2 regions of the Nonomuraea sp. NPDC050478 genome follow, and region 2 is predicted to be linked to the other one. Evidence: riboswitches for the same ligand, from Rfam matches in the RefSeq annotation. Region 2 holds a riboswitch; the other holds the start of a gene.
The links. A riboswitch is a leader RNA that binds a small molecule or an ion and turns the genes downstream of it on or off. The one in region 2 is predicted to bind cyclic di-AMP.
Positions count from the first base shown of each region.

Region 1 (3,166 bases), on a different contig from region 2:
TGGGTGCTGTTCGCCACCGGCGTGCTGACGCTGGCCCGGCTGCTGCTCCTGGTGGTGCTGGCCCGGGTGCACGCCCGGCGCTCCCGGGGTCCGGGACCGGCCCTGACCTGGGAACGGCCGCCGGGGGTGAGCGTGATCGTGCCCGCGTACAACGAAGAGGCGGGGATCGCCGCGACCGTGCGCTCGCTCGTCGCGACCGCGTACCCCGGGCCGGTGGAGGTGCTGGTGGTGGACGACGGTTCCACGGACCGCACCGCCGAGGCCGCCGCCGGGCCGCGGCTGCCGGGAGTACGGGTGATCAGGCAGGACAACGCCGGCAAGGCCGCCGCACTGAACACCGGCATCCGGCACGCGCGCCACGAGTTCCTCGTCATGGTCGACGGTGACACGGTGTTCGAGCCGGACACGATCGGGCATCTCGTGCGCCGGCTCGCCGACCCCCGCGTGGGCGCGGTGAGCGGCAACACCAAGGTCGGCAACCGGCGCGGGCTCATCGGCCGCTGGCAGCACGTCGAGTACGTGATCGGCTTCAACCTGGACCGGCGCGCGTTCGAGCTGCTCGACTGCATGCCGACGGTGCCGGGGGCGATCGGCGCGTTCCGGCGCGGCGCGCTGGTCGGGCTCGGCGGGGTGAGCACCGACACGCTGGCCGAGGACACCGACCTGACGATGGCGCTGTGCCGGGCGGGCTGGCGGGTGGTGTACGAGGAGCGGGCGCTGGCGTGGACGGAGGCGCCCGCGACCCTGGGGCAGCTGTGGCGGCAGCGCTACCGCTGGTGCTACGGCACGATGCAGGCGATGTGGAAGCACCGCCGCGCGCTGGCCGAGCCGGGTCCGTTCGGCCGCCGCTGCCTGGGTTACCTGGCGCTGTTCCACGTGCTGCTGCCGCTGCTGGCGCCGGTGGTGGACCTGATGGCCGTCTACCACACGGCGGTCGGCGACCCGCTGCCGGCGGTGGCGGTGTGGGCTGGGTTCGTGGTGGTGCAGGCGGCGGCGGGCTGGTACGCGCTGCGGCTGGACCGGGAGCGGGTGTCGGCGCTGTGGGTGCTGCCGCTGCAGCAGTTGGTGTACCGGCAGCTGATGTATCTGGTGGTGTTCCAGTCGGTGGCGACCGCGCTGCTCGGGGTGCGGCTGCGCTGGCACACGGTGCGCAGGCAGGGCACTTTCGCGGCGCCGTGACGGCACCGGCGGGAGATTTTACCCGGAGGCCGGATTCCCTTACGTACAAGGGGTTTCGGGGGTGTTACCCCGGGTCCGAACCTCCAAACCGGATATGTCATACTTGCAATATTTTTGTCTGCATATATACCTTTTGCGTATTCGCGGTGATACCTCAACTCTGTTGCCGCATCGATTGACCGGACCGTGCGCTGTCCTGACGGTGTCCCCCTCACGCCAGGGCAGCGCACGGCCGCCGAATCCGCGTCTCGCGGAGCCGGGGACCCACTTCCTGGGGTGAATCGGACGCCAGCGTCCGTAGGGGACTTCCAACTCCGAACCCGTCAGCTAACCCGGTAGGCGGCATGGAAGCAAGGAGTCATTTCCTCATGCCCAAGCCTCGGCTTGCCGCTGCGCTGAAGTACCGTCCCAGCAACCGTCTCAAGTACGCCTTCGCCGGCGCGCTGCTGGCGGGGACCACCGCCGTCGCCAGCGTGACCGGCACCGCCATCGCCGCCACCGGCGGCGCCGCCGCCCCCGTCGAGCCGAACCCGGCCATCGCCCAGCAGCAGGCGGCCCAGCTCACGTACGGCCAGGACGTGTCGAACTACCAGCCCGACCACGACTGGGAGGCCAGCCCGGCCGAGTTCGGCATCATCAAGGCCACCGAGGGCACCGGCTTCACCGACAAGACCTTCGCCCGGCACTGGCAGGAGCTGGACAAGAAGGGCATCGTGCGCGGCGCTTACCACTACGCGCACCCGCGCAACAACCCGATCGCCGAGGCCGAGCACTTCCTCTCGGTGGTGAACTCCCAGCCCGCCAAGCCCGGCGACCTGCTGGTGCTGGACCTGGAGACGACCAACGGCAGGTCCGTCTCCGAGGTGAACGCCTGGGCCAAGGCCTGGCTGTCGCACGTCAAGGCCAAGACCGGCGTCACGCCGCTGTTCTACAGCGGCTGGCACTTCGCCGACACCTACGGCGCGGGACTGTCGGAGTACCCGCTCTGGGTGGCCCACTACAGCAAGCCCAAGGGCGAGATCACCCCGCCGGCGGACTGGAAGTCGTGGACCATCCACCAGTACTCCGACAAGCCGATCGACCACAACGTCTCCGCCCTGACCCCCGACCAGCTCCGCAGCCTGGGCCGTCCGGCCTGACCCGCTCTGTGACGCCTCCCGCGAGGGAGGCGTCACAGTCGTCTCAGCCCTGGTGGATCCTGAGCCCACGCTCCTCCATGCGCCGCAGCAGCTCGGCCGGGCCCACCGCCGTCTCCGGCAGCAGGTAGAACTCCTCCAGGATCGGCCCCGCGTCATCGGGTGCGGCGGCGTCCCAGATCACCTCGTCACCCGGCGCCGTGACCTCGAAGGTGAAGAACGCGCAGCACGCCTTCTCCCGCGCGGCGAGATCCCGTACCCACTCCTCGACCCCGTCACCGGCGCGGAACCGGAACCGGATGCCCCCGGCGGTCCGCTCGCGTCCGGTGAGCGCCTCGCCGAACAGCCGCCGGTACTCGGCCAGCCGTTCCTCGGGAGTGTCGCGGGCGGTGGTCATGTCGCAGACGATCGGTGGGGTGTCCATGATGTGCTCTCCTTCCGTCACTTCCGGAGCGTAGAGTCTGGACCTAGGTTCAGAGTCAAGAGGAGAACGGTGTGAAGATCGGCGAGGTGGCCCGCGAGGCCCGGGTCAGCGTGGACACGGTCCGCTTCTACGAGCGCCGCGGCGTGCTGCCGGCGGCGGGGCGCAGACCGTCGGGCTACCGGGTGTTCGACGCGTCGGCGGTGTCCAGGATCCGCGCCGCCAAGGCCCTGCAGGAGCTGGGTTTCACGCTGGACGAGGTGGCCGGCGCCCTGCGCTCCCACGACGCGGGCGGCGCGACCTGCGCGAGCGAGCGGTGGCGGCTGGAAGCGGTGGTGGAGCGCATCGACGCCAGGATCGCCGAGCTGGCCCGGGCCCGCGACCTCGCCGCCCGGAGCCTCGCCGACTGCCGTTCCGGCGACTGCCGCTT
Region 1 covers NZ_JBITHT010000007.1:303,174-306,339, forward strand. Annotated here, with positions in the region: gene ACIBF7_RS34225 (bifunctional polysaccharide deacetylase/glycosyltransferase family 2 protein) at 1-1,179, shown strand, start outside; cyclic di-AMP (ydaO/yuaA leader) riboswitch at 1,403-1,536, shown strand; gene ACIBF7_RS34230 (glycoside hydrolase family 25 protein) at 1,548-2,318, shown strand; gene ACIBF7_RS34235 (hypothetical protein) at 2,362-2,739, opposite strand; gene ACIBF7_RS34240 (MerR family transcriptional regulator) at 2,811-3,166, shown strand, end outside.
Region 1: it holds a riboswitch for cyclic di-AMP, as region 2 does, so the genes downstream of both, ACIBF7_RS34230 (glycoside hydrolase family 25 protein) here and ACIBF7_RS32225 (CHAP domain-containing protein) in region 2, are expected to answer to the same signal.

Region 2 (3,166 bases):
ACCCCGACCACGCTGGCGATCATGCAGGAGTTCCTGTCGAACTCCACCGACGGCTGGGACCTGGCGCTCACCAGCGTGCGCGACCTCTACAACTCGCTGCCCGGCCTCCCCGCCGCTGAGGCGGGCGGCGACTTCGCCGCAGAGGCGGGCCGGCTCGGCGCGGCCACCGCCCGCGTCCACCACGAGCTGCGCGAGGCGTTCGGCACGGAGGTGATGGAGCCGCACGAGATCAAGCGGATGGCCGAGGACTTCAGGCGCCAGCTCGGCCGCGCCGTGGGCGAGGTCCCCGAACTGCGCGAGCACGTGCCCGCCCTGGAGCTCGCCTACCACCGGGCCGAGGAGCTGACCACCGAGGTACGCGTCCAGCGGGTGCACGGCGACTACCACCTGGGCCAGGTCATGCGCACCACCACCGACTGGGTGGTGCTCGACTTCGAGGGCGAGCCCGGCCAGCCGCTGGCCGAGCGCCGCGCGCTCTCCTCGCCGCTGCGCGACGTGGCCGGCATGCTGCGCTCGTTCGACTACGCGGCCAGGCACCTGCTGGCGGACCACTCCGAGGCGGCCCGCCTGGAGCCGATGGCCGAGGAGTGGGCCAAGCGCAACAGGGCCGCGTTCCTTGAGGGCTACGCCGAGGGCGGAGGCGTCATCACCCCCGCCGACACGGCGCTGCTGCGCGCGTTCGAACTGTCGAAGGCGGTCTACGAGGTCGTGTACGAGGCCCGCAACCGCCCCACCTGGGTGTCGATCCCCTTGGCCGCCTTCCGCTAGACGGCCGGGCTCTCGAAGGGCGACACCGGAGCGGCGGGGCGCCGCGCCTCCTGCGCGTTGCTGATCCGCAGGACCACCAGGGCCGCCGGCACCGCCGCCACCAGCATCAGCGCGCAGCTCAGCACGTCGAACCTGGCCGCCGACGCCATGGACTCCAGCTCTTCGGCGTTGAAGAACAGCCGCCCGGCCACGAGCGCCACCCAGTTGCCGATCAGCCAGAGCGCCCACCAGAGCGTGACCAGCCCCGAGCGCGGCCGAGCTCCGCCATGCCGGTGAGGGCGTAGAGGGCGTCACTGGCCTCGACCTCCTCCATCGTGATGGCGGCCGGGTCGGCGATCACGCGGTCGATGAACGCGGCCCGCTGCAGGTCGACCACGATGACGCCGACGGCGAGGGAGTGGAGCACCGAGCCGGAAGCACCCGGGTGTCCGACCCGGCACCCATCCGTGATCAACCCGAGACGGTTGTCAGGCCGTTCAGGCGGCCTTGTACTCGGGGTAGCCGTAGCCGGTCACCTGGGACACGGGCCGGATGCGCTCCTCGACCTTGCCGTTGCCGGTGTTGCCCTCGATCGTGGTGATCGTGCCGTCGCCGTTGTCCTTCTTCACCAGGCCGACGTGGTCGACGGCGCTGATGTTCTTGCTGCCGTCCCAGTCGAAGAAGACCACGCTGCCGGGCTTGGCCTCGCTGCCCCAGCGGTTGTTGTCCTTGAACCACTGGGCGTGGGTGACGGTGTAGGCGTCCCAGCCGATGGTGGAGCGGGCGCCGGCCTGCTCGCCGACCCAGGACACGAACATCGCGCACCAGGGGGCGTTGGCGTACAGCGCGGGCGTGCCGCCGCCGTCACGGGCCAGGGTCTCGGCCGCGCGCGGGGAGGACATGTACCACTGGTGGAACTTGGTGCCGCCGCCGGCGGCGTCCTCGGTGACGCCGATCTGCGACTCGGCGACCTGCAGGACGGTGCTCGCGCTGACGGCGGTGGCCTGGCCGGCGCTGCTGTGCTGCTGGGCGACCGGGTACGGCTGGGAGGGGGAGGCGGCGGCCGCGGTGGCGGCGGCGGAGGTGCCGGCGAAGGCGGCGCCGAGTGCCAGGGTGGCGCCCAGGGCCAGGCGGGAGGTGGACGGGATGCGATCGAAGATGTGCTTGACCATGCTCGGGGATTGCTCCTTGCTTCCATGCCGCCTACCGGGTTAGCTGTCGGGTTCGGGCGTGGAAGTGCCCTACGGCGCGCTCTTGGTGAAGAGCGACCGATTCACCCCAGAGAAAGGTGGGTCCCCGGTTCCGCCAGAGGGCGGATTCGGCGGCCGCGCCGTGTTCCCGCATGTGCGCGGGTGGGCGCGGTCTCGGCAATTCATCGGCAACGCGCGGGGGCTTACCTAAAAGCGCTGCTCAAGCGCGTGCCATCGATGGGTCCGAAGGTAATCGTCGCGCAAGGGAAAGGGCAAGCGCGGGACGGACCCCGGCGACGGGATCCCCTATGACATGGGGGATCCCGCACGAATTCTTTACCTTCGATCCGGTTACGAACCGTCGGGCGAGGAGCCGAGCCGGGGGACGTGGCGCAGGGCGGTGGCCGCCAGGATCGCCGCGGCGAGCAGGACGACCGAGGCGGCCGCCGCCGTGACCGTGAGGCTCGTGGTGAAGGCGGCCCTGGCCGCCTCCGCGAGCGTGGCGGCGACAGAGGCGGGCTGAGCGGACGCGACGGCCATGGCGCCGCCCAGGGTGTCGCGGGCCGCTGCCGCCGCCTCCGCGGGGACTTCCTCCGGTACGCGCAGGCGGGCCTGGTAGACGGCGGCGGCGATGCTCCCGAAGACGGCCAGCCCGGCCGCGCCGCCGAACTCCTGGGCGGTCTCCGACAGCGCCGCCGCCGAGCCGGAGCGCTCCGGCGGCGCCGCGCCGACCACGATGTCGATGCCCAGCACGAGCAGCGGCGAGCCGCCCAGGAAGAACAGCGTCTGCCCGGTCACCAGCGCGGCGAGCCCCGACGTGCCCGCCATGGTGAGGAGCAGGACCCCTGCCGCGCCGAGCACCAGTCCCCCGGCCGCGAGGACCGCGGGCCGGACCCGCCGCGCCAGCGCCGGGGTCGCCACGAACCCGAAGATGATCGCCACCGCGTTGGGCAGCGTCCACAGCCCGGCCTCCAGCGGCGACAGGCCGAGCACGAGTTGCAGGTACTGCGCCGTCAGCAGGCCGATTCCCGGCCCCACCAGGATGACCAGCATCAGCGTGCCCAGCGCACCGGAGAAGCGCCGCTCGGCGAACAGCCGCAGGTCGAGCAGGGGTTCGGCCAGCCCGCGCTGCCTTCGTACGAAGACCACCGCCAGCGCCGTCCCCGCCACCAGGGAGAGCGGCGCGACGGCGCCCGCCCCGCCGGCGGCCAGCTCCTTCACCCCGTAGG
Region 2 covers NZ_JBITHT010000006.1:668,839-672,004, forward strand. Annotated here, with positions in the region: gene ACIBF7_RS32210 (phosphotransferase) at 1-768, shown strand, start outside; gene ACIBF7_RS32215 (DUF4328 domain-containing protein) at 765-1,010, opposite strand; gene ACIBF7_RS32220 (hypothetical protein) at 980-1,174, opposite strand; gene ACIBF7_RS32225 (CHAP domain-containing protein) at 1,245-1,919, opposite strand; cyclic di-AMP (ydaO/yuaA leader) riboswitch at 1,933-2,081, opposite strand; gene ACIBF7_RS32230 (MFS transporter) at 2,289-3,166, opposite strand, start outside.